DNA from 2 places in the Carnobacterium mobile DSM 4848 genome. Region 2 is predicted to be linked to the other one. Evidence: a T-box and tRNA genes for the amino acid it is inferred to sense, from the RefSeq annotation. Region 2 holds a T-box; the other holds one or more tRNA genes.
The links. A T-box is a leader RNA that pairs with one kind of tRNA and senses whether it is charged. The one in region 2 lies ahead of leuS (leucine--tRNA ligase), so its partner is inferred to be a tRNA-Leu.
Positions count from the first base shown of each region.

Region 1 (16,618 bases), 1.1 Mb from region 2:
AAAGTTCAGAAATACCATCGGCTTGCAATGTAGATCGTTTAAGCTCATCCAGAATGCCATAAGCTGTACTTGTCATATTTTCTATCTCATTGGCTAAAGTGATGCTGGATTGCGTTACACTTTGCTGAGTAGTCGTTTTAGTTGTATTGATCAGTGTTTCTTTAAAAATAGCAGCTAAAGAAATTGAAAATAAAAAAATAGTAAAAATAGACAAAACCCCTAAAGCCAACGCCAAAATTACTTGTAAACTTTTTACTTTTTCTTTTATGCTATTGCCAATCCGTTTGATTGTCTGGAGCATCTACTTCACTTCTTTCACCAGCTTTTTAACTAGTAGCTCATTTTTTTGAACGTTTCACGGATTTTATTTGGCGATTCTCCAAAGTACTTTTTAAAACAATAAGAAAAATAATGTTGATCGGTATACCCTGAGGACATGGCTACTTCAAATATTTTATGATCTGTTGTTAACAAATACTCTTTAGCTTTTTCCATACGAATTTTAACTAAAGCTTCGGTAAAAGAAAGCCCATTTTCTTTTTTAAAGAGAGAACTAAAATAGCTAGGACTTATTAGCATTTCTTTGCTCACAGATTTTAAAGAAATTGATGGATCGTCATAATGATCATACAAATAATCATAGCTTTGTTTAGCAATTGAATCTGTTTTCTTTTTACGCTGCATTTGAATTTTATCAATGACCGATAAACAATAATCTTTAAACCACTCTTTGATAATATTCATCTCTTGATAGTGGCAAATGTCAGAAATCATTTGTATGTAATGAAGCATATCAGAATCATATTTTGAAATCACTGACTTGGATGCTCTTAAAACAGCCATGTACAATTCCATCAAAAAAATTTGAATGTGCTCTTGTCCTTCGTTGCTCGTACCAAACGATAGAAATAAATAATCTATAAAAGCCTCCAATTCTTCCGTCGCTCCGATTTTAATTAAAGAAGCCAGTTTTACTTCATTGGCTTCATCAAATACTAATTCTTGCTGGTTGCCAGTTTCAAGGTCAGAAATGTAAATACCTTTATTTTTTTCAATCAGTAATCGGTAACTTAATGCTGAAACAGATGATTGAAATGCCCGCTTAGTGGCTGACATCCCTTCATATTCTTCGCTAATCCCAATTTCTACAGAAAAACCAAAAATTTTCTGTGCACTTTCGCTGATTTCTTTTACTACAATATCTGTATACAATTCAATATTTTCTTTGGTATCTGACAAGATAACAATGATGTTTGACATAAAAGAAAAAACTTCTCCATTTAAATATTTTTGCACAATTTGACGTATCGTATTGGTCAAAGAAAACTTAATTAATTCTAAATTTTGATTTTCGTGATAGTTTTTTTTAAAAGAAGTACTATCAATGTTTACATTCAATAAAACCTGTCTTTCACCTGATAAGTTTAGTTGATACGTTTCAATCATTTTTTGTAGTTCTGTTTCTGTTATATTATTATAATTATCGGTAATCAATGAAACTAAAAAAGACATTTTAATAGCTTCTATTTTTTCCAAATAATCTTTTTCGATTCTTGCTAAGTCATTTGCTTCTTTTTTTTCTAAATCTAGTTTTCCACGCACTTTATTTAGCATTTTTTCTAAATCATTGATTGAAATGGGCTTCAGCAAATACTCCAAAATATTTAACTTTATCCCATCAACTGCATATTCAAAATCATCATAGCCACTTAAAAATACGATTTTAACAGAAGGATTCTTTTCTCTTACTCGCTTAGTTAATTCAATACCGTCCATGATTGGCATCCGAATATCGGTAATCAGAATATCTGGAACATTTTCTTCCATTACTTCCAGCGCCTCTATCCCATTGCTTGCTTCTCCTACTATTCGAAAGCCCATTTTTTCCCATTGAACAAGTTCAACAATGGACTGGCGGATATCTTGTTCATCATCAACTAATAAAATTGAATACACTTTACTGTTCCTCCTTTTTAATAATCCTGCTTTCATTCTAAGCAACCGCTTACAATATATCAATAACAATTTAAAGGATACTAGCTTTAACTACATAATTATCTGTTGTTTTCTCGGTACCGTGTAGTGCCATATCACTATTCAGCTTCATAGTGTTCATCGAAAATTTGCAGAGAATTATGCAGGACTCCCAAGAAAAAAATAGGAAATATTAACAGTATAATACTTTTCCTTTATTCAGTAGGTAGTAAACAAATTTCAAAAAAATAAACCTTTAAAAGAAATCGTTTTGCTTTCTTTTAAAGGTTCATTGCTCAGCTAGTTTTCAGATGCGGACGGGGGGACTCGAACCCCCACCGAGAATCTCTCGACCAGCCCCTCAAGCTGGCGCGTCTACCAATTCCGCCACGACCGCTTAGTCTAACCCTTCTAAAACTCAGTTTATTTCTTATAGTCATAACTATACATTTACAAAAGTAATTTTGCAATAGGTACCGCAACATACAAAGCCAAAATAAGAGCAGATATGATAAAAAGCAGTCCTCTTATTTAAGCTAATATTTTCCACCTTTATTCTATTTCTGTTAACCTTATAGGTGAAATTTGATTTGATACAACTTTTATAATGAAATAATTTAATATTCAACGAGATGATCAATAAAAAATATCAAGGAGGATATAATATGCCAAATAAAAAAGACGAAATTATATTAAAAGGACTTAAAGAAAATAATTTAAAAAATATTAATTTAACTATCCCTAAAAATTTAATCACTGTTTTTACAGGTCTGTCTGGTTCAGGAAAAAGCTCAGTGGCTTTTGATACGCTTGCAAGAGAAAGCAGAAGGCAGATGACTTTAAATTATCCTTTATATGTTAGAAATCAGATGCCAAGATACGAACGACCTCACGCGGATCTAATGCAAAATTTAAGTCCTGTTGTGGTAATACAACAACGATCTATAAGATCAAATTCTCATTCAACAGTCGGAACTTATATGGACATTGATCCGCTTATTCGGCTTTTATTTTCTAGAATTGGAGAACCTCAAATTGGAAGTGCTACGGATTTTTCCAGGCAAAGCACTTTCGGGAGATGTCCAACGTGTGACGGTTTTGGAGAAGTAGTAACCGCTGATTTAAGTAAGTTAGTTGATTTTGATAAGTCTCTTAGAGAATATGCTGTTCAATTTAAACCTTTATCACCTTCAGGTTGGCAAGGTCAATGGATGATGACTTGTGGTTTATTTGATCCGGATAAGCCTATTAAGAATTATTCAAAAGAAAATCAAGATTTATTTTTATATGGACCTCCTGGCGGCGGTACTATTTATGCACCATTCCATACTAAAGACGGTCCTCAAAATGCACAATGGGACGGACTGTTGCCTAGATTTACAAGACTTTATATTAATAGAGATGTTACAAAGCTAAAACAAGTGTCTCAAGCTGACGTTTTGGCAGTCTCTACACATTCTGTCTGTCCGCTTTGTGGCGGAACGGGACTAAATCCCAAAGTCTTAGACTCTAAAATTAATGGGTTCAACATTTTGGAATACTCTGATTTAGAAATGACAAAACTAATCAACGAGCTCAATCATATAACGGATTCTATTGGGAAATCTATTGCACAACAAGCTGTCTCTCCAATAGAACAACTGATAGAAATGGGTTTAGGGTATCTAAGCTTATCGAGAAAAATGGAGACGTTGTCAGGAGGCGAAGCTCAAAGAGTAAAGATTGCTCGACATTTAGGCAGCAGCTTAAATAATATGACTTATATTTTTGATGAACCTAGTGCTGGTTTGCATCCTGAAGAAGTCGGTATGCTAATCAGTATGCTAAATAGTATAAAAAATAAGCATAATACAGTCATTGTAATTGAACATGACTTATCCATTATAAAAGCTGCTGATGAAATCATTGAAATGGGACCAAGTGCAGGTATCAAAGGTGGAGAAGTTATTTATCAAGGCACTCCTCTTGGCTTAAAGAATAGCCAACGAGCTTCGACCTCTTTAGAAAAACAATTAGAAATTAATAAAAACCCTAGAAAAACAGACACCTTTTTTTCGCTTGATCATGTTACTAATAATAACTTAAAAGATGTGAGTGTACGCATTCCTAAAAACGTTTTGGTTTCCGTTTCGGGAGTGTCAGGTTCTGGCAAAAGTTCATTAATGTTAGAAGCATTTATGCAAAAGTATCCAGAAACAATCAGTGTAAACCAAAGCAGCATTGGAATATCCAGCCGTTCTACGCTTGCCACATATATGGGGATAATGGACGATATACGCGCTATTCTCGCGAAAGTTACTAACCAGCCAATTGGATTATTTAGTTTCAACTCTTTAGGCGCTTGTCCTGTATGTCATGGAAAAGGTGTTACTCAACCTGATGTAGCTTTTGCAGATCCGGTAACTGTCGTCTGTGAAGCTTGCGGCGGTACACGTTATTCAGATAAAGCACGCTCTTATCAGTATAAAGGAAAAAATATTGTTGAAATATTGGAACTTACCATTGACGAAGCTCTGTATTACTTTGAAAAAGAAAAAAACATAAAAAAAGTAAGCACACTAAAAGAGGTCGGCTTAAGTTATTTGACACTAGGTCAAACGACAAGTTCTTTAAGCGGCGGAGAGATTCAGCGACTTAAGCTTGCAAGTTATCTAAAAAAAGAAGGTCAAATTTATCTTTTAGACGAACCTTCACTAGGCTTGCATATGAAAGACAACGCGAAACTTTTAGAAGTTTTTCAAAATCTTGTAAATAAAGGAAACTCTGTGATTATTATTGAACATAATCTTGATTTTATAGCTAAAAGCGACTGGATTATTGAAATGGGACCTGAAGGCGGAAAAAAAGGCGGTTTTATTATTTTTGAAGGACTTCCTAAAGACTTATTGCTAGCTAATACATTGACTGCAAAATGGTTAAAAAAAGAGGTTAAAGAATAAGATCTGAACTTTACGATAAAAGCTGACCTTTCGTAAACTATCCCAAATACAGTAAACAGCACCACACAAAAAATATGTGATGCTGTTTTTTATTTATAGTTTATTTGAACATGAGAAGTTGTATCACTAACTCGAACTATTCGATTCCTTTTAGAGTAATTTTCCAATTGAATATTTTTGATTTTGACTTCTCCTGCTCGATATTGTATTGAAATAGCAATATGATTAGCATCATCAACTGGTTGTGCTTGCGCAAAAAAATGATTGATCGCTACTTTTTGATAAGCTGAAATAACGAGAGCTCTTGGTGATGATGCTGTATAAAGTTGCGTTTCTTGTGGATAATAAGCAGCTAGATAGGTCCCTCGTATTCCAAAAGCCGATCGAGACGCTTTATCTGTCAGACTATGGTGCCCAATATGTCTAAAGTTATACGACCGATTGTCATGATAAGAATAATGTCCAATAATTTGTGTATCCGAAGCAGCTGAACTTGTTTCATGAGCTTTGATTTCAATCCCTCCAAAACAATAAGCGGTAAGATTGTTGGTCAACGTCACGTGTTGGGATCCATCATCTACCTCAATGCCATTTGAATTGGATTGCCCTGTTTTGTGCGCACGGCCGGATGGATGATGTAAAAAGCTGTTTGAAATCAGAATATGATCACTGTGATGAGTTGTAATCCCATCATCACCGAAACCAGAAACTTCTACTTGATCGATCCAAACATAACGGCTGCCTAAACGAGCACGTTTGCCATCACCAAAATAATTATAAAAAGCTGAAGTAACATCGACGCCATGAAGTCCAGGGTTTTTAACAATGATATCCCGAACGAGAGCATACTGGACATGAGCTAGTGTAAGTCCGCTCGAACTTGTCCCACCTGAGGCACTTCTTTCCGCTTCAGAAAACCGTTGGATATTCCAATCTAAACACAGACCTTCTATCCTCAGAAAATGGTTGCCTTTTAAATAACTTAAATTGCTGACCAATCGTTCTCTTTTTGGCGCGGAATCAGCCAAAACCAAAGTAGTCGTTCCTGATCCGCTGCCAATCAATTCTGTATAAGAAGGAAGCTTAATCCCTCTTGTTCGATACGTTCCAGGTGGAATGATTACCCGACGCCTGCCAGATGAAATAGCTCGTTTAAAAGCTGCAGTACAATCTGTTTTCCCATCCCCAACTGCTCCATAATCCAAAACAGATACTGTTCTGACTTGCTGGCTTAAACGAGTCATTGCCTGGTCTAACTGGCTTTTCCAGATTGGGAAAACTTGACCAGCAGCATCGACCGTTACGGCCGGCTCTGTTGTAAAATCAGTTTTTTCTTTAGACCATATAAAGCTATTCAAATAACGGGCAGGCTTCTTTCTAATTTTATTTAACCCCTTTAACAGGTTAAATTGCTTTTCTGTTTCCTCGATCGCTACTTGCTTTTTAGCTACTTGAGAATAATCTGGAAACGTTGCACTTAATAATTCTTGAATGACGGTTGTTTGTTTCATACGGTCGTCCCCCATGCGGTAAATTTTGCTTATGCTTACTGCTATCAGCATAACAAATTTAGCTGTTTAACTGTTAATAACTCGTATCAGCTTTAGTCTCTTTTTTTTGAAGCTCATTCTGTCTGCCCTGAAAGAATGAGCTTCCCACGACATTTTCCGCAAACATATCGTTTTGTGTTAAAACGTCTTTGCCGATAGATAGCATTCTGACATGTTTGACATTGGTAAACCCAAAATTTTTTCGGTTGTTTCACGGGTGCTAATGATTGAACATAACGCGTTCCGTCTACTTTTTTCAGCAGCTGCTTAAAATCAACATCTTTGTGTTGGTAGCCTTTACCTGCTAAATGTAAGTGATAATGACATAATTCATGTTTTATCACTTTAATAAACTCTTCCATGCCGAAAGTTTCTAAGATCTTGAGGTTAAAATCCAAATTATGTGTTGCTAAGTGATACCTTCCTCCGGTTGTACGCAGACGGTTATTAAAAGTCGCTTGGTGTTTAAATGGTTGTCCAAAATCGTTTATTGACGTTTCTTCTACTAATTTCTGCAATTCTTTTTGATTCAATTTTCCTATTCCTTCCTATACTATTCACTACTTCCAAAAGCTTTTTTCCTCCGTTAGACAAAAAGGAGGAGGATGAGACAAAAGTCTCATCCTCTTTCTGAACTATTTTTCTTAAACGTGCTCCAAAAAGCAAATTCCTTTTATTTTCCTTATGTGTTCTATTGCTTTAGTCTTGCTTTTTAGGCGGCAGCATTGTTAAAGAGATACGACCTTTATTGACATCAATGTCTTCTACCCAAACCGTCACCACATCACCGACAGCTACTACATTTGTCGGGTGTTGGACATAACCTTTGCTTAATTTTGAAATATGCACTAGCCCGTCTTGTTTCACGCCGATATCGACAAATGCACCAAAATCGACTACGTTCCGGACGGTTCCTTCTAATTCCATTCCAGCTTGCAAGTCTTCCATGCTTAGCACGTCTGTCCGTAACAAAGGTGCCGGCATTTCATCACGCAAATCACGTCCTGGTGTGGATAAGGCTTGCAGCATATCTTTTAGTGTTTCCTTGCCTAATCCTGTTGCCTGCATCAATTCTGCTTGTTCTAATTGTTCTAAAGCTTTTTTAGCTTTCATACTGCCGACGTCTTTTAACGTTACACCGGCTAATTCTAGAATCTCTTTAGCTTCTTTATACGTTTCGGGGTGAATCCCAGTATTATCCAAAACATTCTTTCCATCAACGATTCGCATAAACCCAACCGATTGCTCATACGCTTTTGGTCCTAAGCGCGGCACTTTCTTTAATTGTGCTCGGCTCTCAAAACGCCCATTTTCTTCACGATAAGCAATAACGTTATTGGCAGTTGTCTTATTTAAACCGGCCACATGTTGCAGCAATTGTGCACTTGCAGTATTCACATTGACACCTACTTGGTTAACCGCTGTTTCGACAACAAAATCCAACCGTTCTTCTAAACGTTTTTGTGACACATCGTGTTGATATTGGCCAACACCGACCGATTTAGGATCGATTTTCACCAATTCGGCTAAAGGATCTTGTAAACGACGGGCGATGCTGACAGCACTTCTTTGTTCCACTTGCAGATCTGGAAATTCTTGACGAGCAACCGGACTAGCTGAGTAAACAGAGGCTCCTGCTTCGTTGACAATAACATAGAAAACTTGTCGATCGATTTCTTTTAAATTATCAGCAACAAACGTTTCAGATTCTCGACTAGCGGTGCCATTTCCGATTGCCACCATTTCTACATCAAATTGTTCGACTAATTGTTTAAATTTAACAGCTGCTTGATTTCGAGCTTCGTTGCCAGCTGGTTTATGCGGATAGATTACATCAATATCGATAACTTTTCCAGTAGGATCGATAACAGCTAATTTACAGCCTGTCCGATAAGCCGGATCTAATCCCAATACCATTTTACCTTTTAACGGCGGTTGCAACAATAAGTTGCGCAAATTCTCGCCAAAAATATTAATCGCTTGTTCATCAGCTTGTTCAGTCAACTCAGACCGGATTTCACGTTCGATTGACGGCCCAATAAACCGTTTATAACTGTCTTCAATAGCTGCTGTCACATATGGGGCAGCAGGCGACTTTTCCTCTTTAATCATCTCCTTAACTATATACTTAAGGATGCTAGGCTCGTCAATTAACAAGGCTACTTTTAAAATTCCTTCTTTTTCACCGCGGTTGATGGCCAATATTCGATGTGAAACCAATTTATTAACCGGCTCATTGTAATCATAGTACATTTCAAAAATGCCTTTTTCATCTTTTTCTTGTTTTTTGACCGTTGATGTTATTGTGCCATTTTTAGCTGTGTAATCACGGATCCAAGTCCGGTAACGCGGTTCATCACTGATTCTCTCAGCAATAATTTCATGAGCCCCTGCCAAAGCAGCTTCAACTGAAGCTACGTTTTTTTCTTCGTCTATATACTTGGCTGCTTCTGCTGTCACATCACCCATTGAAAAAGTCAGCAACCAATCTGCTAATGGTTCCAAGCCGCTTTCTTTGGCAATCGTTGCTTTCGTCCGGCGCTTTTGCTTGAATGGACGATATAAGTCTTCCACTAATTGCATTTTATCTGCTTTTTCAATAGCCTGTTTTAATTCTGCAGTTAATTTTCCTTGTTCTTCAATTGTCCGGATAACATCACTTTTGCGTTTTTCCAGAGTTTGTAAATACGTATACCGTTCTTCGATTTCACGAATTTGTACTTCATCTAATGTGCCTGTCATTTCTTTTCGGTAACGGGCAATAAAAGGCACTGTATTGCCTTCTGCTAATAAGTTTAAAACAGTAGTTAATTGTTTAGTAGTGTACGTTTTTAATTCTTTTTTTAATAAATCTAAAACTATTTTTTCAGCTGTTTCAGTCATTCAGTTCTTCCTCTCTCGTTCCATCTTACCCGTCTTATTTTAGCATATATCTTTTTGTTTCACAAAAGCACCTTTAGACCTATGTTGAAACAATTGAATTTTTTTAGCCTTGCTGAGAATAAGCAAATTAACATTGTATCACCTAAGTACATACGCGTGCTGCTTGAAATCTTTGACGAATTAGAAAATAAAAGGACTGAATAATAACGCTTTAAGAAGCCAAATCGACTAACACTTGAAAAACTCTTTATTTCTTAAGAGGAGCTTTTTTTCCTAGCGCTTCTATTCTTTTGTTCGCTAAACTACTTCTAACTGACACTTCTTGCCTATTTTACACTGCTTTTGTTCGCTAGACCGCCTCTAACTGACACTTCACCCTTTATTAACTGAGAAACAAAATGAACGTGCTATAAAACATTTAATCTTTCCTAATCTTTCTATCCTTTTTTAGAGAATTTTCCAAACTGTTCCATACGTTCTAGAAAATATTCTTTCAAGGTACTTACTCGTTTTCTCAAAAAACTCTTTTTAACTGCTTTTGATGCATATATCTCTCTAAAAAAAACAACGATTAAACTATCATTGTTTTTTAGTCGGGCAAATTGAAAGTAAACATGGCATTTAGAATTTCTGATTCTGTGCTTTTCGTCGGCCAATGTTTTTTACCACCTAAACAAGCACAAATAAATTGAACATGATCTGCAAAAAAAGTTTTCCGGAAATGAACATGTCCCATAACACTGTAAACAATGTTTGGGTACTCTTTATACAGCTTGCCATAAGAAGAACTGCCTAAAAAAGCATTGAAATAATCATAGATTTTATGCGGTAAAGTTACAACAAATTTAGGGTGTGTCACTACATGAGTCATTAAAATAACGTTTCGATCTCCGACCTTTTCCAGATCCTCTTCCATTTTCTCCAACATCCATTGAGCTACTGCTTGGTCTGATTCACCCCAGTCACAGTATCGTTTGTCTTGCCAAGTACCTACACGCAATTTCATTTTTTGAAAATCCAGGTCATCATATTGGTTTGTATCTGCAAACCCGTAATCATACCAGCCTGAATTGCCCACTACAGCCCATTGATCATTAATAATATAAGGCCGTTCTAAAATGCTTTCCGGCTGGCTTTTAAAATAATCATAAATTTTTTTCGTATCGGTTTTTCCATTGTTCCTAGACCAATAATCGTGATTACCGGGTACAAACAATATCGGAATACCGCTTAATTGCCCAAGTTCATCTAAAAAAGCTTGCGACACACGGTAATCGCTGCTAATATCTCCACCTATTAAGAAAAGATCGATTTGCTGTTTTTTTATCTGATTATTCAATAAAGTCGCAAATGTCTCATTCTCTGGTAGATGCTTCCCGTTTGTATCGATATGCAAATCTGATAATACACCAATTTTCATTGTCTTGCCCCATTTCTTTACCTATCTGCTTCATTTACAGTAACTTTTTAAGCCGCAAAAATCAATAAAGTATTCTAATTCATCATTAGAATACTTTACAGATTTATTTTTTTATTAATTGTTGTTCTATTAAGAACTGATGCGCGACTGCTTGCGGATTTGCATTATTTACATTGACTTCATAGTTCATCTGGCGCATTTCTTCATCTGTGATTTTTCCACCTAATTGATTTAACACTTTTTCCAGCTCAGGATGTTTTTCCAACGTTTTAGTCAATAATAAAGGTGCCCCTTGATAAGGTGGAAACAACCCTTTGTCGTCTTCTAAAACCGTTAAATCATATTGAGCTAATTCACTGTCAGTCGAATACGCATCAACCAAATTGATATCCCCCGTTTTAATCGCTGAGTAACGCAATTTGGGTTCCATTGTCTGTAAATTATCAAATGTTATCCCATATAAATCTTTGATTCCTAGATACCCATCTTGGCGATCAGCGAATTCAAGTGTAAATCCTACTTTAAGCTGATCTGTAACAGCTTGAAGATCCGATATTTTTTTCAATTGATATTGTTCGGCCAGCTCTGGTGTAACTGCTAAAGCATAAGTATTATTAAACGCCATTGGCTCCAATAATGACATATTATATTGTTGAGCTAGTCCTTGACGAGCTTGTTCAACGACCTCTTTTTCATCTGTCGATTTTGCTTCTTCATTTAAAAAGGTAGCTAAAATCGTTCCACTGTACTCTGTATAAATATCGATATCTCCTGATTCTAAAGCATTAAAAACAAAAGTCGTTTTCCCCATATTCGGTTTCAATTGAACCGATAAATCTGTTTGGTCTTCAATCAGCTCTTTGTACATATTCATGATGATTTCAGGCTCTGCTCCTAATTTGCCTGCAATCACAATCTCTTTATCTTTACCGCTGATCAAAGGTACAATCATCAGTACCAGCATAGCGACTGTTACTGACCCCAGAACTTGAATGGTCCGCTTAAAAGAAACTTTTTCAAAATAACTCAATACATAATCAAAGCCAACTGCTAAAATGGCTGCTGGAATAGCTCCCATTAAAATCAATTGATTATTTCCTCGATCGATTCCCAACAGAATCAAGCTACCTAGTCCGCCGGCACCAATCAAAGCAGCGATCGTTCCCGTTCCAATAATTAAAACCATTGCATTCCTGATCCCCGCCATAATGATGGGCATCGCAATCGGAATTTGAACTTTTAACAGTTTCCGCTTGCGATCCATTCCCATGGCATCAGCTGCTTCATCTAATGACGGGTCAATTTCTGTCAACCCGGTATATGTGTTGCGCAAAATCGGCAATAAAGCATAAATGACTAAAGCAACGACAGCCGGCACCTTGCCGATCCCGACTAATGGAATCAGTAAGCCGAGCAAAGCTAAGGAAGGAATAGTTTGAAAAATAGCTGTGATTTGAATGATTGGACCTGCAGCTTTTTTATGCTGAGCTAAATAAATAGCTAAAGGAATCGCAATCAGCACCGCAATCAATAGTGAAATAAAAGATAACTGGATATGTTCGATCAAAGCTGTCCCTAATGCCCCTTTTCGTTCTTGGAAGGTCGTTATCCATGCGTTCATTCTGTTACACCTCCAGCAGTAATATTTGCTGCTAAGTAAGCCAACAGTTGTTTACGTGTCAATTTTCCAATAATGTGGTTTTGAGCATCTTGGATAAAAACAACTTCCTCTTTTGATAAGGTCGTAATTAATTGGTCAACTGTATCTGTTGCCTTTAGCAATTCCCCAGTATTTTCCCCCTCCGCAACCGGCTGTGTATAGCCAGCTGTCACTAACTGTTGGATAGATTGGGATTCAACTACTTCGATATTGCCTGACTTTAAGAAGTCTTTGACAAATGCGGTTTTAGGATGTGTGCGAATCTCATCAGGTGTACCGACTTGAACGATTTCCCCATCATTCATTAAGCAGATTCTGTCGCCTAATGCCATTGCTTCTTGCATATCATGCGTTACAAAGACAATTGTTTTTTGTAATTTTTTATGCAGTTCCACAACGTCTTTTTGCAAGTTATGACGGCTGATTGGATCCAGCGCACTAAAAGGTTCATCCATCAAGATAATATCCGGATCAGCTGCGAGCGCCCGCACTACTCCTATCCGCTGCTGTTCTCCGCCTGATAATTCACTGGTTCTGCGATGGCGGTAACTTTCAGCATCTAACCCCACGCTTTCAAGCAATTCAGTTACGCGTTCTTGCATGTTGTCTTTAGGCATCTTTTTCATTTCAGGCACGACAGTAATATTTTCTTCCACCGTCATATTGGGAAATAAAGCAATTTGCTGTAAAACATACCCCATGTTCCAGCGCAATTCTTGAATGTTGTAATCACTAATGGGTTTGCCGCCGACATAAATATAACCGGTGGTTAAGGTAATCAGCCGATTGATCATTTTTAATGTTGTGGTTTTGCCACTTCCACTTGGCCCGATCAAAACAAAAAATTCACCGTCTCTTATTTCCAAATTCAAATTGGATACCACTGGTTTGCCGGGAATATATTCTTTTGTCACCTCTTTAAATTCAATCATTTTTATGCACCTGCTCTATCTTTATTTTTCGAAATTAATCAAACGCGTCCATCCCAAACATATCCTTGATTTACTAGCTTGTAGTCTTGCAGTAATTTTTCCGAGTCAAAAACTACGCCGTGCAAGGCTCCGCCATAAACGGCACCGCCATCAATCCCGATTTTATTATCTTGTATCCATAAATCAGTTGTTTTATTGTCTCCGTAAAGAGCAGGAGTAAGTGTATGGCCAAAAACAATTGTCTTTCCTGTCTTATTCTTCATCGTATGAAACGGCTCGCGAATCCAAACGAAATCTCTTGGGTTTGTCTTTTTCCAATCTTTCTTAGATAAATCTACACCTGCATGCACAAACACAAAATCTCCCCATTCAAAATACAACGGTAAGTTTTTTAACCGTTCTTTTAAAGTAGGGTAATGACTGATCATCAGCATAGCAATTTCAGTCGGAGAGTACTCATCATTTAACCCAGGATGCAAAAAGGTTTCTAAAGTCTGCATGCCGCCATTTAGTAGATACAAATCGTAATTATCTTCTGGATGTTCTAGAAAATCCAGAAGCATTTCTTCGTGATTGCCTTTCAGCCAAATCGCGCCTTTTTCTTCAACTAATTCATTAGCCAATACAAAACAAGCTTTTGGATTCTCTCCGCGGTCACCCAAGTCTCCAATCAATAGCAATTGCTGAGTAGCTTCATTCCAATGTGTCAGCATTTCTTGAAAAAGATTGATCTGTCCATGAACATCGCCAATTGCAAATAGTTCTTTTTTCATACTGATCTCCTCATTTCAGCTTTTTTATAGATGCATACTACTTTCTAACTTTCTTTAACTATACACTTTTTAGCAAAAAAACTGAATTATTTGCTCACGAACCAAAAGTATTCCTCTATTTTTACATCTAAGTTTTCCTGCTAGACGTTGCGTACTAAAACCGTTATACTGAATAAATGACATCATGTCATACTGATGATTCATCAGTTGGATCAAAACCAGATAAGAAAGGAAGATTTACCATATGAATACAAAAAAAGCAATTGGTATTCTGGCAGCCTTGATTGTAGTAGGTTTCATTGGCTACAGTATTTTCGGCACTTCTGCTAAAGAAGAAGCTATTTCAGTCAGAACCGGAAAAACAGCAAATGAGACAATCGTTGAAACTCTTTCAACTACAGGAACTTTAGAAGCTGAACAAACACAAGAAATCTTTGGGCAAGGTCTTGTTACTGAGGTCGATGTAGCTGTCGGAGATCAAGTAGAAGAAAACGATCGGCTAGTTCTTTATCAAGACGGAACAGCACAAACAGCTAATTTTGACGGAACTGTAACCAATGTCAACGTTGTCTCTGATGAAGCCGATTTAAGTGCACAGACCGGCGAAGCAGCTATTACATTAGCTGACTTAAGTGATTTAAAAGTAACTGTCCAATTAACTAAGTCTGATGCCCCATTAGTTAAAAAAGATCAAGCCGTTACCCTATCTAATGGTTCAGAAACTTATTCAGGAAAAGTAACCCATATTGATCCAGTCGCTACGACTATTATGAGTCAAACCGGAAATACCACTGCATTAGCTGCTACTATCGGATTCGATACCCCACCTAAGGATGTATTTGCCGGATTTGATATTGACGCTGAAATTACCACTAATACAGCTGAAAATGCTATCGCTTTGCCTATTGAAGCCTTGCTTTATAACGATAAAAACAAACCATTTGTCTACGTTATCGAAAAGGGAACAGCACGTGCACAATTGATCGACATTGGCATCCAATCTGATACCAAAGTTGAAGTGAAAGATGGCTTAACTGCCGATCAAACTGTCATCTTATCTCCTGATGAAAAAATCAAAGATGGCGTTTCAGTATCAGCAAAATAGAAAGGCGGCAAAGCGATGATTGAATTAAAAAATATCGTCAAAACGTATCAAACAGGAGATGAAAAACTTGTGGCGTTAGATAATATCTCCTTGACCATTGGAAAAGGCGAGTTTACTTCTATTATGGGCCCCAGCGGATCTGGAAAATCAACAATGATGAATATATTAGGTTTATTGGATCATTTTGATTCAGGAACTTATTTTTTAAACGGAGAGAATGTCAGCAACTTAAGTGATAATCAAGGCGCTCATGTCCGAAACAAAGAAATTGGTTTTGTTTTTCAATCCTTTAACTTAATGCCTCGAATGACGATCCTAGAAAATGTAGAATTGCCTATGGTTTATGCAGGTGTCCCCGCTAAAGAACGTAAACAGCGGGCTTTAAAAGCACTAGAACGTGTGGGGTTAAGTGATCGAGTAAAGCACAAACCAAACGAAATCTCAGGTGGTCAAAAACAGCGAGTAGCTATTGCCCGCGCTATTGTGAACGAACCTTCTGTTCTAATGGCAGATGAGCCTACCGGTAATTTAGATTCTAAGACGACTATTGATATATTGCGTATATTTCAAGAATTAAATGCTGAAGGAACGACTATTGTAATGGTCACACACGAACCGGAAGTCGCCATTTATACTAAACGCATTGTGTCGTTTTTTGATGGAACTCTCCAAGATGATCGTCTCCAAAAGCCAAAAATGTTATAGAAAGGAGCCAAATCTTTGAATATTAAAGAAAATTTTAAAATGGCCATTGACAGTATTTTCGCAAATAAAATGCGTTCTTTCTTGACCATGCTGGGAATCATCATCGGGATCGCAGCCGTTATTGCTATCTTAGCTGTTGGTAATGGAGCTACTTCTGAAATCACTGGGACATTTGATGATTTAGGCGCTTCGACTATTTCTGTGTCATTGAGTGATGAAGCTTCTAGCAGCGATGCCTTTACGGATGAAGATCTTAAAGCTTTAAAAGCGTCCATTCCGGCTATCACCCATATTTCTCCTGACAAAACTATTCGTGCATCTGCAAAATCTGAATTTGAGACCCGTACTGCTCTAGCATTAAGCGGAACTCCTGATATGCAGTATACAAATCAAACAATGGATAGTACGTTGGTTTACGGGCGCTATTTCAATCAGACAGATTATCAAGATGCTAAAAATGTAGCCGTGGTCAGTGAAGATACCGCAAAAGCCTTGTTTAATGAACGGACAAATGTAGTCGGTGAAACGCTGCAACTCAGCGGAGAAGCCGGAAACAATTTACGCTTAATGATCGTTGGTGTTGTAAAAGGAACATTTGAAGATTTGCAAGGATCATTTGATCTTAGCCAAATGCCGATTTATTTAGCGGTACCTTTAACAACGATGGAGAAACTAAA
Region 1 covers NZ_JQMR01000001.1:2,280,968-2,297,585, reverse strand. The annotation lists gene BR87_RS10930 (sensor histidine kinase) at 1-301, opposite strand, end outside; gene BR87_RS10925 (response regulator transcription factor) at 331-1,956, opposite strand; tRNA gene BR87_RS10920 (tRNA-Leu) at 2,287-2,371, opposite strand; gene BR87_RS10915 (ATP-binding cassette domain-containing protein) at 2,640-4,913, shown strand; gene BR87_RS10910 (glycosyl hydrolase family 28-related protein) at 5,003-6,424, opposite strand; gene BR87_RS10905 (SprT family protein) at 6,538-6,996, opposite strand; gene BR87_RS10900 (Tex family protein) at 7,163-9,346, opposite strand; gene BR87_RS10895 (metallophosphoesterase) at 9,936-10,766, opposite strand; gene BR87_RS10890 (ABC transporter permease/substrate-binding protein) at 10,870-12,387, opposite strand; gene BR87_RS10885 (ABC transporter ATP-binding protein) at 12,384-13,358, opposite strand; gene BR87_RS10880 (metallophosphoesterase) at 13,397-14,131, opposite strand; gene BR87_RS10875 (efflux RND transporter periplasmic adaptor subunit) at 14,376-15,236, shown strand; gene BR87_RS10870 (ABC transporter ATP-binding protein) at 15,252-15,941, shown strand; gene BR87_RS10865 (ABC transporter permease) at 15,957-16,618, shown strand, end outside.
Region 1: it has a tRNA-Leu gene. The T-box ahead of leuS (leucine--tRNA ligase) is inferred to sense a tRNA for this amino acid. The anticodon was not compared.

Region 2 (16,618 bases):
CTTTAAACCGCAAAGCAGCTCGTTCTTTTTCAGGCACTTCGCTAAACTTATGATTGTTTATCATTACTTTTCCTTCAGAAGGAGTTTGCAATCCGCCGATAATCGTTAACAATGTACTCTTACCTGAACCGCTCGGCCCAATGATTGCAGCAAACTCACCTGCTTCAACTGAAAAGTTCGTTTTTTTCAATGCTTCAACTTTCGTATGTCCTTCGCCAAAAGTACGCGTTACATCAACTAATTCGATTAATTTCATCTTGTCCCCTCCTAACCGATCGCTTCTAATGGGTCAATATTGACTACTGTTCTGACTGAAAACAAAGCACCTAATACAGCTACTAAAATCAATAAAAACGTTATCGCCGCTAGAAAGACTACGTTGGTTCGATAAGGCACCGCTGCTGGTAAAACTAGAGCTGTTAAAATAGTTAAGCCTAATCCGATTCCCACTCCTACTGCCGCTAATAAAAAAGTTTGTGCGACAACTGAAGCAGAAATATACCTGTTCGAGATTCCTTGGGCTTTCATCACGCCAAACATGCTGGTTTTTTGCAAGGTTAAGACATAGATAAAGATGCCAATCACAACAGCAGCAATTACCACTAAGAAACCGATCATCAACCCAAAGGTCAAAACTTGCGCAGTATAGCCTGGTATTTTATTAATGTATTCTTTAATCGGATAAGCGACCAAGTCATCATTATCGATTTGTACCGTATCCAATGACCCGCCTTCCCCCCTAACGACTACTGCGCTGATACGTCCATTATCAGAATCATCCGCTTTTTCAAAACGCACTTCTTGAAAAGCCGGTATAGTCGTATACAAAACCGGTGCTACATTGAATTTAGCATTTTCTGTAAATCCTACAACGGTTACTTCTTTGTCATTTCCAGCCAGCTCTAAGGTATCTCCAATCTCCACGCCTTCTTCTTCTTTCAAACTGATGTCAGACACGACTTCATCTTTTCCGCTAAATGCTTTGCCTTCGATTACTTCCGGCATAATAAATTGATCAGCATCAATACCAAAAAACGTGACATTTATTTTAGCATCTTCACCAGTCTTTCCAGCTTTTCTGACAACACTTGGAGCTTGTCCTAAAAAAGCCACCTCTTCACCGGTCACTTCTTTAGCTTGTCCCAATGTCATCATGGACATATTGATATTCGTATTAGATTCATCGGTCAGCACAATTCCATCTGCCTCCCATTTATCTACACTAGTGCGGTTATCTTGCGCTAACCCATACGCTAAACCAACTAGAAAATAAACTAAATAAGAGACTAAAACCAAAACGCCAATAATTAATGCAAAACGTGTTTTTGAATATTTTATTTCTTTCCACGCTAAAAACATTCTTTCACTCCTTTTCTTAAACATATTTAACTAAATATACCATAAACCAATGGTTATTTTATAACTTTCTGATTCTTATCTGCACGGGAGCAACTCCTTTCCTTTTCTTACTTCTCTGCGCTTAATCGTACAAAAGTTGTGCTATACTAAAAACACTTAAACAAAGGAGTGAAAAGACGTATGAAAAATGAAATGAACAATTTTACTTATTACAACCCAACAAAAATCGTATTTGGCAAAAACCGTGTTCCTGAATTGAGTCAACTGATTCCGCATGGCAAGAAAGTTCTGATTACTTATGGGGGAGGCAGCGTGGTAAAATTTGGAACTTTAGCTAGAGTTAAAACGGCTTTGAAGGGTTACGAAATTGGAGAATTCGGCGGTATCGAAGCAAACCCAAATTTTGAAACAGCTATGAAAGCTGTAGAATTAATCAAAAATGAAGGGTATGACTTTTTACTAGCAGTTGGCGGCGGTTCCGTCATTGATGCAACTAAGTTTATTGCTGCCGCAGTCCCTTTTGATGGCGATCCAATCGATATTTTTGGAGGCGGCATCGGAAAACGTCTACCGGTCACTACTGCTTTGCCATTTGCTACGGTTTTAACGCTGCCCGCAACAGGTTCAGAAATGAATGCTGGATCAGTTATTACTTTTAAAGAAAAACAAGCAAAATTAAGTTTTGGCAGTCCATTTGTTTTTCCGCAGTTTTCTATCTTAGAACCTGAAATTACTTATACTTTACCAGAACGTCAACTAGCTAACGGAGTGATTGATGCTTTCGTGCATATCATCGAGCAGTACTTGACTTACCCTGTAGGTGCTATGGTTCAAGATCGTTTTGCGGAAGGTTTACTGCAAACTTTGATTGAAATTGGACCCAATATTATTGATGAAACCAATCATGATTACAACTTGCGGGCTAACTTTATGTGGACAGCAACCAATGCTTTAAATACCGTTCTTTCCCCTGGTGTACCTCAGGATTGGGCATCTCATGATATGGGACATGAAATTACAGCTCTTTATCAAGTTGATCATGCCAGAACCTTGACTATTGTTTTGCCGGCATTATTAACCGTGCGTAAAGCAGAAAAATGGGATAAACTTTTACAGTATGCTGAGCGTGTCTGGCATATCACCACTGGCAACGATGAAGAAAAAATCGATGCCGCTATTGAAAAAACAAAAACATTCTTTGAAAGCTTAGGCGCTCCTACTTCTTTTAAAGATATCGGTTTAGGCGAAGAAGTGATCGACCCATTAGTAGCTCAATTAGAAAGACATGAACAAACTGCACTATCTGAACGCGGCGATCAAACTCTGGAAGTAAGCCGACGCATTTACCGTCAAGCCCTTTAAGCTATTGATTCTTTCTCTTTTTCGATTTTTATTACTTTATGCTTAGTTTTTTTTAGAATACCAAATACTCACTTTCCCGATCAGAAAACTCTGGTCGGGCTTTTTTTAAGGAATTCAGCTTATTTCATGTTCTGTTCGCTTTACTTATAGAACGTTTGTTCGTATAATAAAAATGTAACTATCTATAGTGAAAGTATCCAGCAAAGGAGCTGCTAATATGAATTCCGCCATTATTACAGGAAAAGTTGTTTCAGAAGTTAAGGTTATCAATACGCACAATGGAACACCTCTATGCCGTTTCACACTCGAAGCAGATGGACGTCATTTTAATTGTTTAGTCGCTGGGATGAAAGCTTATCAATTTGTGTATGCTATTGAAGAATATTCTATTATTACGATAGAAGGCCCCATTAACTCTCGCATGCAAGTGGTGGTGCAAAATTATCGGACTGAATCAAAGCCAAATTATTTTGGGCAAATATTTGATTATAAAGGCAGAAAATTACCGCATAAAAAAGTCATGTTTTAGTCTACTCAAAAATTATACCTTATATTCAACTGCTCGATCTAGTGTGTTAAAAGGTTTACTGAATAAAAAAGTTCTTTATTTTTTAACGTTGGTAAGAAAATTTCCTCCGGAATATGGGGTTGCTTGTGGAAAGCCATGGGACCGTTTGAGCCGAAGAACGTGTCTCAAAACTTACAAGCTCAAACCCAGCGTAGCAGCTAAAGCCTAACGCTAAGTAATTCTCCTTGTATCCTTTTACATGGCTACAAGCAACTCCCTCTTCCTCCAGAAATATTTGAGGTGTATTTCTAAATTATTTTTAACTGATTAACGTCAAATGTTATAGGACCATAAAAAATAAGACAAAAGTTTTTAGAAATGCAGCTGTATGCAGCATTTTAATCTTCTCTCGTCTTATTTTTTGTTGTTTCTTATACTATTTTTTTATAAAATGGTGTAATCTACTTGATTAATTCATAAATGGCTTCAGCATAGATGCTCATCGCATTCATTAAGTCATCAATTGCCATAAATTCATTTGCTTGGTGCATAGTGTCCACGCTATCTGGGAACATGGCGCCATAAGCTACACCACGTTCAAACAACCGGCCATATGTGCCTCCGCCAATCGTTTGTTCATGTGCTTCCAGTCCTGTTTGCTTCGCATAAACATTCAGCAAGGTTTGAACTAAAGGATCTTCTGCTGGTACATAATGCGGCAGTTGTTCTTTTCCCCGTCCTAATGTAACACCGTAATGAGAAAGCTTCTTATCTAATTCAATTTCGATGCTCTCCACACTGACTCCTTTTGGAAAGCGGAAGTTTAAAGCGATCATTCCGCCATCTTTCGGGGTAAAGGTAAATACTCCCGGATTCATTGTTAAATCGCCCATTACCTCATCAACATGGTTCAATCCTAATTTTTCAGCTCTTGAATCATCATGGAAAAATTCAGCTGTCATTTCTAAAAAGGCTTTAGCATCTCCGCCAAATGAGTATCTATTTAGAAAGACTGCCAAGTATGTTGCTGCGTTGACTCCGCCGCGCGGTTCCATGGCATGAGCTGCTTTCCCATTAACTTCAATGGTTACTTGATTAGCTTCAACAGAAACAGTGCCTGTTACGGGTGCTGTTTCGATAAAGTCATAGAAATCTTTTTCAAATTTCTCTGCTTCTTCGCTTTTAAAAATAACTGTTGCATCTTGAGGAACCATGTTTTCACGCAAGCCAGCATCAAAACTGATTAACGTATTTTTGCCGCCTTCCGTCGTTCCTTGGGTATTGATATATTCTGTTAAGATCCCTTTTTCTCCATTGATAATAGGAAATTCTGCATCGGGAGAAAAGCCGAAATCCGGTTTTTCTTCAACTTCGAAGTAACGGTCCATACACATCCAGCCGCTTTCTTCGTCTGTACCGATAATAAAACGAATCCGTTTAGAAACAGGTAAATCCAACTCTTTAATAATCTTTAATGCGTAATAAGCAGCCATACCCGGTCCTTTGTCATCACTAGATCCGCGGGCATAAATACGGCCCTCTTTAATAACTGGATCAAAAGGGTCTGTTTCCCAGCCGGTGCCTACAGGTACAACGTCAACATGAGCTAAAACTCCAAGTGTTTCATCTCCATCGCCATATTCGATATGGCCGGCTAAACTATCAACATTCTTCGTTATAAAACCGTCGCGTTCTCCTAATGCTAAAAAGGCTTCCAATGCTTTTTTAGGTCCAGGTCCGACAGGGGCATCATCAGTTGCTTGGCTGTCATCACGAACACTATCTATTTTTAACAAAGAAATTAAATCCGTTAAGAAATCTTCTTTACGTGCTGCTACTTCTTTTTTCCAATCTATTGTCATATGCTCAACACTCCCATCCTTTTTTCAACACCTCTATCATATCACTTTTTCAGTCGCATACCAATATTCGTCTCTTATTTCCTAAATATTTGACCAATGTTTTAAAGATGTGTTTTTTCGCCTTTGCCTTTATAATTAACTTACTAACTCTTGAGGAGGGAAAAAATGAACAGACTAAATCAAGAAAAAATACAAGGTTTGATTCCAAAAAGGCAAGCTGACAGTTACAAAGAAGATTACGGGAAAGTCCTTTTAGTTGGAGGAAGTAAAAGAATGGGAGGCGCAGTGATCCTAATGGCACTTGCAGCTGTTCACAGTGGAGCTGGTCTAGTAACGGTTGCTACCGATAAATGCAATCACGCGGCTTTGCATGCTCATTTACCGGAAGCAATGGTGGTCGACTGGAAAAACCAAAAACAACTTGAACAGCAAATAAAAGCCGCATCAGTTGTGGCGATTGGTCCAGGTATGGGCGATTCAACTGGTTCATTAAAAATATTGAAATTTCTATTGGCTCAAGTCCAGCCGTATCAACACATCATTATCGATGGTTCCGCTATCACGCTAATGGCAAAATATGACTTGCCGACGCCAAACGACAATACGATCTATACTCCACATTTGGGTGAATGGGAACGATTAAGCGGGTTAAAGCCAACTGAACAAAATGAAGCCGTAAATAGTGAAGCACGCGCTCAGTTAAATGCAACGGTTGTTTTAAAACAACACCAAACAGAAGTTTATTTCAAGGAAGATGTTTGGAAAAACGAAGCTGGCAATCCAGCTATGGCCACTGGCGGGATGGGAGATACATTAGCGGGAATCATTGCCGGTTTAGTCGCTCAAATTCCTGATACAAAATCTGCTGTTTTAGCCGCTGTTTATCTCCATAGCTATATTGGCGATCAGCTAGCTGAAAAGCAATATGTTGTCTTGCCTACCCATATTATCAATCAGTTGCCTGCCACACTTAACAAATTCACTGTTGATTAAAAATAAGTTTAGCAAATAGAGGGTTCAGAGAAACTTTCAATACTCTTCTTTGATCAATGAAGGAAAAAATTACTGATTTTTAGGCTTAATTTGTCCTTTAGTCGTTCTTTTGGGACAAACTTCCTGCTTTCTAGCCTTTGTCTGTCCATGAACCGTTCTTCCGGGACAAACTTTCTGCTTTCTAGCCTTTGTTTGTCCATGAACTGCTCTTTCGGGACAAACTTCTTGTTTTTTGGTCTTGGTTTGTCCATGAACTGCTCTTTTGGGACAAACTTCCTACTTTCTGGCCTTTGTTTGTCCATGAACCGTTCTTTCGGGACAAACGCTCCTTAATTTAGTTAATTGATTTCAAAAGTTCGATTTCTACTTCAGTCAACTTGCGATACTTTCCCAAAGCCAATGTTTCGTCTAACTTTAAAGGCCCCATCGTTACTCGTTTTAAATAAAGTACTTTTTTATTCACTGCTTTAAACATGCGTTTAACTTGGTGAAATTTTCCTTCATGGATAGTTACTTGAATGGTTGAAGTTTGTTTATCAGAATCGATGCCAGTCAGCGTTAAATGAGCTGATCGGCAGATAAAACCATCATCTAAAATGATGCCATCTGCAAATGCTTGGATATCTGCTTCATCAACGATTCCTTCAATAACTGCTTCATAACATTTATCTACTTCTTTTTTTGGAGACAATAAATTATGTGCTAACTTGCCGTCATTAGTAATCAATAACAAACCTTCTGTATCTTTATCTAAACGACCTACTGGAAAGGGATGTAGTAAACGGTCTTGCGGCGCAAGTAAATCAATCACCGTTTTATGCAGATTATCTTCTGTTGCGCTGATTACACCTTGTGGTTTATGCAGCATAAAATAACAAAAAGCTTGGAATTTTACCACTTCACCAGAAACTGTTACCTGATCCTTTTCAGGATCAATTTGAATTTTTCCATCTTTCACCAAACGATTATTAACCGTTATTTGTTTGCCTTTCAACAATTCTTTCGCTTCTTTTCTAGAACCATATCCTGTATGTGCTAAAAATTTATCCAACCGCATCTTATTGTCTCCAATCTTTATCATATTAAAAGAACTAGTCAGCACCTCTAACAGCTGCTAACTAGTTCTTGCCATTATTTGATTCTTAATTTTCTTCTTAACCCTGCTACTCGACTGCCTAATAAACGATCAGCTAGTCGTACTTTTAAAGTAGCATATAAATAAAAAATCCCGCCGACTGTTGCTGAAACACCCATATTGATCAATGATCCCATCCGGTCTTTAGAGTCAATAAACTGATACATTCCTTTTTGTATAAGGAAAACAATCAGCGCCATGGCGGAAGTTATCAATACCATTAATAAAATACGTCTGAACAATCGATTGAAGTCTAAGTGCGTCATTTTATAAATGGTACGCAGCATTAAATAAATTGTTACGCCAAAACCAACTATATTTGAGACCAGCATCCCATAAGTGTGGAAAAGATACAGTAATGGAAATTGTGTAACTAATTTAACTACTAAACCAATTACCATTGCAGTTAGCGCTGGTTTTGTTTGATTGGCTGCTTGAAGTGTTGACCCCAGTAAGACGAACAAGCCTAAAAAGATACTCATATAAGAAGACAATTGTAAAATATTTGTCCCAAAGGCGCTATAACCATAAAAAACGGTATAGAGTGGTTTTGAAACTACTGCCATTCCAATTGCAGCGGGCAACATAATAAAGAAAAACAATTGAATGCTGTCGCTTAACTGATTTCTTACATCTTTCATTTTATCTTTAGCTAGTAATTCTGCAATCAAAGGAACAGAAGTAATCGCCATTGAACTGGCCAAAGAAATAACAATCATAATGAGTTTGTTTGCATTTCCTGCAGCAACGGCATAATTATTTTCAATTTGCTTCGCTGTCATCTCACCGACCCTATTCATGATCGGTGCAAATGTAAATTGATCAATCAGTTGAAACAGTGTGATTCCTGACGCGATAATAGTGAAAGGGATCGCTGTTTTAATAATGGATTTTAAAATATCATTAGTCGAAACTTGTATTTTATTTTTACTATTGGCCACGTGAAAATCCAACTCGGGCTTTTTCCGCCAAATAATATACAGTAAATATAAAATACTAAACAAAGCTCCGATAAATGCTCCAAAAGTAGAAGCAGATACAGCATCAACTACTTCTCCATTCATGACAATCCGGATAATGTATACTGCCGCCAACATAAAAATAACGCGGCCTAGCTGTTCAATGAATTGTGAAATAGCAGATGGTGCCATTGTATTGTGACCTTGAATAAAGCCACGAGTGACACTCATACAAGGGATAATCAATAACGCCCAACTTAAGGAGCGAATAACTTGTGTTCCATCACTTACTGAAGCAGTTGGACTATTAGCAGCAATAAATGGAGCAATCAAATACATGACCGCTGCTGAAACAATTCCTGTGACCGCCATCAGCTGTAGTCCTTTTTTATAAATGTCACGACTAACTTGATATTCCCCTAAAGCATTGTAATAAGAAACTTGTTTAGCGATAGCAGATGGTACGCCAGCTGTTGCAATATATAAAAATAATGCATAAGGGGTATAACCTACCATATATAAGGCGTTTGCAGAAGTCGCTACATCTTGTGTCCCCATCCAAGCCATCCAAGGGATAATATATAACGCACCTAAAAGACGAGATAAAATACTGCCGCCTGTCATCCAAGCAGAGCCGCTGACCATTTTGTCTCTTGAACTTTTTTCGTCAATTTTCTTATTTTCATTTATAGTATCATTTGACATTTTCCATACCCTACTCTCATACTTTTATGTACTAATGTTTATTCTACTTCTTTACCATTTTGGTTGCAATGCCTTTACTGGCAGTCACCATGATATTTACCAAAACTTAATTTTCTCTTTTGCTTTTATCTTTTTCTCCAAAAGAAGAGCTGCTGTTTTAGTACCCCAGCAGCTTCTACTCTTCTATTAGTTTGCAACAATATTAACTAATTTCCCAGGTACTACGATCACTTTTCGAATCGTTTTTCCGGCAATAGCGTCTTTTATTTTTTCATTATTCATGGCTAAAGTTTCTAACTCATCTTTACTGATTTCTTTTGCTGCTTGAGCTTTAGCTTTCAACTTCCCGTTTACTTGGAAAACAACTTCAATTTCATCTTGAACTAAGAAAGCTTCATCATATGTTGGCCAAGCTACATAAGAAATTCCCGCATCGCTTCCTGTTAACATCGCCCACAATTCTTCACCTAAATGAGGAGCTACGGGTGCTAATAATTGGACAAAGCCTTTGATGTAATCAACTGGCAAAGCTTTAGCTTTATACGCTTCATTTACAAATACCATCATTTGAGAAATAGCTGTATTAAAGCGAAGGTGTTCAAAATCTTCAGTAACTTTTTTAACTGTTTGATGGTAAACCACATCTAAGCTTCCATCATTAAAAGTCGTTATGCGATCGCGAACTTTCCCTTCTTCATCTACGATCAAACGCCAAACACGGTCTAAGAATTTGCGGCTGCCTTCTAGTCCATTTTCGCTCCAAGCAATGGATGCATCTAAAGGTCCCATAAACATTTCATACATACGCAAAGTATCTGCTCCATATTTTTCTACCACATCATCAGGGTTTACCACATTTCCTTTTGATTTAGACATTTTTTCGTTATTGTCTCCTAGAATCATTCCTTGATTAAATAATTTTTGGAATGGTTCTTTATTCGGAACAACACCAAGATCATATAAGAATTTATACCAGAAACGCGCATACAACAAGTGCAATACCGCATGTTCTGCTCCGCCTATATAAATATCTACTGGCAACCATTCTTTTAATTTTTCAGGATCAGCCAACATTTTTTTATTTTTCGGATCAATAAAACGCAAGAAATACCAAGAGCTTCCAGCCCATTGTGGCATTGTATTTGTGTCACGACGTCCTTTCAAACCTGTTTCAGGGTCTACTACATTGACCCAATCTGTAATATTAGCTAAAGGGGATTCGCCCGTACCACTTGGTTTTATTTGTTCTGTTTTAGGCAGCAATAAAGGCAGTTCTTCTTCTGGCAAAGTTGTTGCAGTTCCATCTTCCCAATGAATAACGGGAATCGGCTCACCCCAATATCGTTGACGCGCAAATAACCAGTCGCGTAATCGATACGTAGTCTCTTGTTTTCCTACACTCTTTTCCTCTAGCCATTCATTCATCTTAACAATCGCAGCTTCTTTGTCCAATCCATTTAAGAAATCAGAATTAATATGCGGGCCGTCTTCTTGGAAAGCTTCTTTTTCAATATTTCCGCCTTCTAAAACTGGAACAATAGCTAAATCAAATGTTTTAGCAAATTCATAATCTCGTTGATCATGAGCTGGAACGGCCATAATCGCACCTGTACCATAGGAAGCTAAAACATAATCAGCGATCCAAATAGGCATTTTTTCCCCATTAGCGGGATTGATTGCATAAGCTCCTGTAAATACTCCCGTTTTTTCTTTGCTTAAATCTGTTCGATCTAAGTCACTTTTTAAACTCACTTTTTCAATATAAGCTTTAACTTCTGCCTTTTGTTTTGCTGTTGTGATTTTTTCTACTAAATCTAATTCAGGTGCCAACACACAATAAGTAGCTCCAAATAAAGTATCAGGGCGAGTAGTAAAAACAGTAAATTCTTCATTCGTATCTTGAACACTGAACACTACATTTGCTCCAACTGATTTTCCAATCCAATTGCGCTGCATATCTTTGATACTTTCAGGCCAATCAACTAATTCTAAATCTTCCAATAAACGTTCAGCATAAGCTGTGATTTTCAACATCCATTGTTTCATCGGTTTACGGAAAACAGGATGACCACCGCGTTCACTTTTTCCATCGATCACTTCTTCATTAGCTAAAACAGTGCCTAATGCCGGGCACCAGTTTACTGCTACTTCTGCTTCATAAGCCAGCCCCTTTTCATATAACTTTGTGAAAATCCATTGTGTCCATTTAAAGAAATCAGGGTCTGTTGTATTTATCTCTCGTTCCCAGTCATAACTAAAACCAAGAGAGTTGATTTGCCGTCGGAACGTTTCAATATTGTGTGCAGTAAATTCTGCCGGATCATTACCAGTATCAAGCGCATATTGCTCAGCCGGCAGTCCAAAAGCATCCCACCCCATTGGGTGCAAAACATTGTAATCTTGTGCTCGTTTCATCCGAGAAAGGATATCTGTTGCGGTATATCCTTCAGGGTGTCCTACATGTAATCCTTGACCAGATGGATAAGGGAACATATCTAAGGCATAAAATTTTTCTTTTTCCGAGTCTTCTGCTGTTCGGAATGTTTTATTGGTTTTCCAGTAATCTTGCCACTTTTTTTCAATCGTTTTATGATTAAAACTCATATCATTCTGCCTTCTTTCTGTATTTTCTCTTTTAATAAAAAAAATCGTCTTATGAGCGCGCAGATAAACTATCTGTTGCTCATAGGACGATTAAACATTTCATTGATCGTGGTACCACCTATATTTTCTACTATTTTGTAGACTCATCTTACCTTTAACGCAGGCGTTACGGCTTTACCTACTGTACTCTTTCAGTAAAGCAACATCCAAGGCGAGTTCAAAATTTTTCTTTATGCATTTCCACCAACCATGCACTCTCTTTAAAAGAAGTATTTCTACTATTCCTTTTCTTTGTTTTTAAACTATTGGTTTCATTCTATCAAATAAACGTTCTTTGGGCAATAGTAAAATACCCTTTAAGCTCTTATTCAAAAAGCATTCTACGGTCAGGAGTAGATTATTTCTTAATTTGCTCACTTCATCAGCCGTACCTGGTTCTTCCTTTCCGACCAACACATATACTAGTTAGGCCGGAAAAGTTTGTTCATACCAGTGCAGAAAAACCAGTAACCACCATATAATAGGAGCTTAAACGACGAGTCTCCTCTAGGTTTAAGCCCCTATCCTCATTCTATTTACTTTTTAGTCAAAAGAACTTGATCTATAAAAATGACGTCTGTTTTTAGGTAATTCCATTCTTTTAAATCTGCTACTGAAACAGTTAAACGATTAGCAATATCCCACAGCGTATCGCCGCTTTTTACAATATAGCTAGCTTGGTTAGTTGTATTTACTTTTTCATTAACAGTTGAAACTGGAGTAACCGGAGTATTGGTTTGTTTTCCAACTTTTACATTTAAAGATTGACCAACATAAATCGTATCATTGTTTAATTTATTCCAGGATTTCAAATCTGATACCGTAACGCCATATTTTAAACTAATAGCAGATAACGTATCGCCGCTTTTGACAGTATAACCAACGGAAAGATTTGAAGCAGTTGTATCTGGACTAGCGACGGTTTCTTTTGTACTTGTAGAAGAACTGCCTTTAATTGCTAATGCTTGACCAACATAAATGGCATCAGATTTTAAATTGTTCCAAGTTTTCAAGTTGGCTACTGAAACGCCTTTGCTATTCGCAATTCCCCATAAAGAATCTCCGCTTTTTACTGTATAAGAAGAAATCGTTGTATTAGTGGAATTAGAACTAGTAGATCCGCTTCCTGTATTCGTAGTTGGTGATGTTACTGTCCCGCCTTGAATCTTCAAGCTTTGGCCGACATAAATCGTATCAGTTGTTAAGTTGTTCCATGATTTCAAATTCGTAACTGAAACGCCTTTGCTGTCTGCGATTCCCCACAACGTATCGCCGCTCTTCACTGTATAGGAAGAAGTTGTTGTGTTAGAAGATACCGTATTACTTGACGTTGAGCTATTATTAGCTGAATTAGTACCACCTTGAATTTTCAAGTTTTGACCAACATAAATCGTATCGGATTTCAAGTTGTTCCATGATTTCAAATTCGCAACTGAAACGCCTTTACTGTTTGCGATTCCCCATAAAGAATCTCCGCTTTTTACTGTATAAGAAGAAGTCGTTGTGTTGCCAGAATTAGAACTAGTAGATCCGCTTCCTGTATTTGAAGTTGGTGGTGTTACTGTACCGCCTTGAATCTTCAAGCTTTGACCAACATAAATCGTATCGGTTTGCAAGTTATTCCATGATTTCAAATTCGCAACTGAAACGCCTTTGCTGTCTGCGATTCCCCATAACGTATCGCCGCTCTTCACCGTATAAGAAGAAGTTGTTGTATTAGTGGAATTGGAACTAGTAGATCCGTTTCCTGTATTTGTAGTTGGTGGTGTTACTATTCCGCCTTGAATCTTCAAGTTTTGGCCAACGTAAATCGTATCGGATTTCAAGTTGTTCCATGATTTCAAATTCGCAACTGAAACGCCTTTACTGTTTGCGATTCCCCATAAAGAATCTCCGCTTTTTACTGTATAAGAAGAAGTCGTTGTGTTGCCAGAATTAGAACTAGTAGATCCGCTTCCTGTATTCGTAGTTGGTGGTGTTACTGTACCGCCTTGAATCTTCAAGCTTTGGCCAACGTAAATCGTATCGGATTTCAAGTTGTTCCATGATTTCAAATTCGCAACTGAAACGCCTTTACTGTTTGCGATTCCCCATAACGTGTCGCCACTCTTCACTGTATAGGAAGAAGTCACTGTATTGGAATTTTCAGGAACCGTTGGAGCAGGATTTGGATTAGCAGGTACTGAAGGAGCCGTTACATTTCCACCAGTGTAGCCTCTATCAAATCTTGTTAAATCATAATTTTTAATAATTGCATTTAGTTTAGAAGCGTAAGAAGGATCGGTAGCATAACGACCTTGAAGCCAAGCCGTTGCTTCTGAATAATTATTAGTATTACTCATCCATGCACCTGAATAATAGCCATTGTCCCAATTCGTTCCATTTTTCAATAAGTTTGCATTATCTTGTAAAGACTCTGCATGAGATGGGTATTTTTTAAAGTTCTGCGGGATATAGATCCAGCCGCCACTTGCACTGTATTCTGAAGTATACATTGTTACAGATTGTCCATTATAACTGCCTTTGATTCCAAATAAATTATGGTTTGGAGAAGCAGACAATTTACTAGAACCCCAGCCACTTTCCAAAGCTGCTTGCGCAATCATAATTGAAGCATATAAATCATTTTTAGGTGCAACTTTAGCTGCATACGCTCCAATAAATTCCACAAATTCAGCATTCGACATGGTTTGAATTGCCTTATTCGTATTTAAAGCTGTTGTTGCTGCTGTTGCTGCTTTTACAGTTTCAGCTGCAGCTTTATTTACGGACAATACTTGTCCTGCATGAATCAAATCAGAAGATAATTTATTCCAGCTCTTTAAATCAGCTACAGAAACTCCATTTGCTTTAGCAATTTTATTTAATGTATCACCAGATTTAATGACGTATGTTTTTGAGTTCTCCATGGCTTTAGCTGCTTTTTCTTTTGCTGCTTTTTCTTTTGCCGCTTTTTCTTGAGCTGCCTTTTCTTTAGCTGCTTTTTCTTTTGCTGCTTTGTCTTTTGCCGCTTTTTCTTTTTCTGCTTTTTCTTTTTCTGCTTTTTCTTTTGCTGCTTTTTCTTTTGCTGTTTTTTCTTTTGCTGCTTTTTCTTGTGCTGCTTTTTCTTGAGCTGCTTTTTCTTGTGCTGCTTTTTCTTGAGCTGCTTTTTCTTGTGCTGCTTTGTCTTGTGCTGCTTTTTCTTGAGCCGCTTTGTCTTGTGCTGCTTTTTCTTGAGCTGCCTCTGTCAGTTCTGCAGTTTTATCAACTGAGCTACTTTCTTCAGCAACATCTTCATTTATTTCATCTGCTTCAATTGTCACTTTTTCTGTTTCAGTCGTTTTATTTGTTGAATCTGCTACAACTGTTTCTTTTGCTGTTTCGTTCACCATAGCATCAGTTTTCATTTGTTCTGGTTCTTTCACTTCTTCTGTTTCTTGTGTACTTTCTTCTTCAGATATGACATCTTTTTCTGCAGTTAATTGATATGTATCTGCTGTTTTATTTTCTTCTACTTGTGAATCTAACAGAATTTCGTTGTTTTCAGCATGAGAAGTTTCTGCAAGTGATTCCTCAGAAGCAATTGTTCCTTCTTCTGTCAGCTGTTCAGTATCTTTCACATCTTCTTGTGAAGAACTTAATGCTTCTGTAATTAACTCATCAATTTCTTCACTGCTTAGTTTTTCAAAGTCCAAACTTTCAAAAGCTTCAGCTGTCAATAATTTTTTTAATTCTGTTACTTTTTGGTCTTTTTCAATGACCGATTCTTCCGACAGAACTTCTTTACTGTTCTCTTTTGGATTTGCTGATGAAGCAGCTGTTTCGACAGCAGTTTCTGTACCTTCTGCAGCAACTTCTGGTTTATTTTCTAACTGGTCTTCTAAAGTTTTATTACTTGTTTTAGCTAAATCATTAGCACTAGCAGATGCTGAAAAAGAAGGAAAGGCCAATAAGCTAACTAATAAAGTTGTACTTAACACTGCTGTCCCTCTTTTATACACAGCACTTGACTGATTCATTTGTCCAAACAACTTCTTACTACCTGTAGCGACGATTCTTTCTTTTCTAGTTTTTTCCAATGCTATACCTCCTGATTTAAACGATTCCCTCGATTATACTCAAACAATTTAATCGTGAAAACTACTTATTCTTAATCCTTCTCCTATTATAGCCTTGTGTAAGCTGTTTTAATAGAACTATCCAGCTCCATGACCATTTTTTAATATACGTTACACAAACGTAATATTTCTTATGTAAATAACAATCCGCCTTTTAGATAAAAAAGAGGATGAAACAAAAGTCCCACCCATTTTTTCTGTTTCTTATTCATTTTTCTTAAATGCAATCCCAAGATAGACACGAGCTTAAAAAACTTTTTCCGCTCTCTTTCTCATATTTTGAAATTAAGTATATTGAGGGTCGACCAACCAATCAAAATCCAACAAATAATTTACTTCTTTTTGAAATGGCAGCCAAATCTCAGCTTCTTTAATGTTCATTATTGCTTCCCAAAAAATCACATCTGCTTGTTGTTGTTTTGTTGTTTTAATTTTTACTAATTGGTTAGCTTCTGTTTGCAAGATTATATTTGGAAACTCAATACTTTTTATTTGACCAGAACCAATAGTTTCTAAATTTTCCACGTCATCTATGAGCATTTTGTTACACCCCTATCTTCTAGCTAATATTAGTGTACCTAATAGTTATTAAGGATTTAATAAGGAAGTGTGAATTCTTTGTTGTTTTTTAAACGCACCTTTTTGCTTTCTCAACTTCAAGACTGATAACGCTCTGAGACTTAAGGCTTATTTATCGTTATTGCTATTGTGATAGGTTATATCAGGCGGTATAGTATCTTAGAAAGAGCTATAAGAAGTTGTGATTTTTCAAAAAAACTAATGTATTGAAAAAATATTTTATAAGAAAGAGGCAAAATGATGAATCAAGAACACTTTTTAATTGAGTTAAAATTAAATTTGGTTGATTTACCACAGCAAGAAGTACTAAAGATTTTATCCCATTATCAAGAAAAATTTAGACTTGGTTTAGACGCTGGAAAGTCTGAAGAGCAAATTGCAAAAGAACTAGGCCATCCCAGCCGATTAGCCGCTAC
Region 2 covers NZ_JQMR01000001.1:1,137,287-1,153,904, forward strand. The annotation lists gene BR87_RS05220 (ABC transporter ATP-binding protein) at 1-256, opposite strand, end outside; gene BR87_RS05225 (ABC transporter permease) at 268-1,359, opposite strand; gene BR87_RS05230 (iron-containing alcohol dehydrogenase) at 1,540-2,721, shown strand; gene BR87_RS05235 (single stranded DNA-binding domain-containing protein) at 2,939-3,250, shown strand; gene pepV (dipeptidase PepV) at 3,691-5,091, opposite strand; gene BR87_RS05245 (NAD(P)H-hydrate dehydratase) at 5,257-6,084, shown strand; gene BR87_RS05255 (pseudouridine synthase) at 6,419-7,141, opposite strand; gene BR87_RS05260 (putative polysaccharide biosynthesis protein) at 7,216-8,883, opposite strand; gene leuS (leucine--tRNA ligase) at 9,070-11,487, opposite strand; T-box leader at 11,567-11,788, opposite strand; gene BR87_RS13480 (LysM peptidoglycan-binding domain-containing protein) at 12,063-15,584, opposite strand; gene BR87_RS05275 (hypothetical protein) at 15,909-16,163, opposite strand; gene BR87_RS05280 (DUF1700 domain-containing protein) at 16,443-16,618, shown strand, end outside.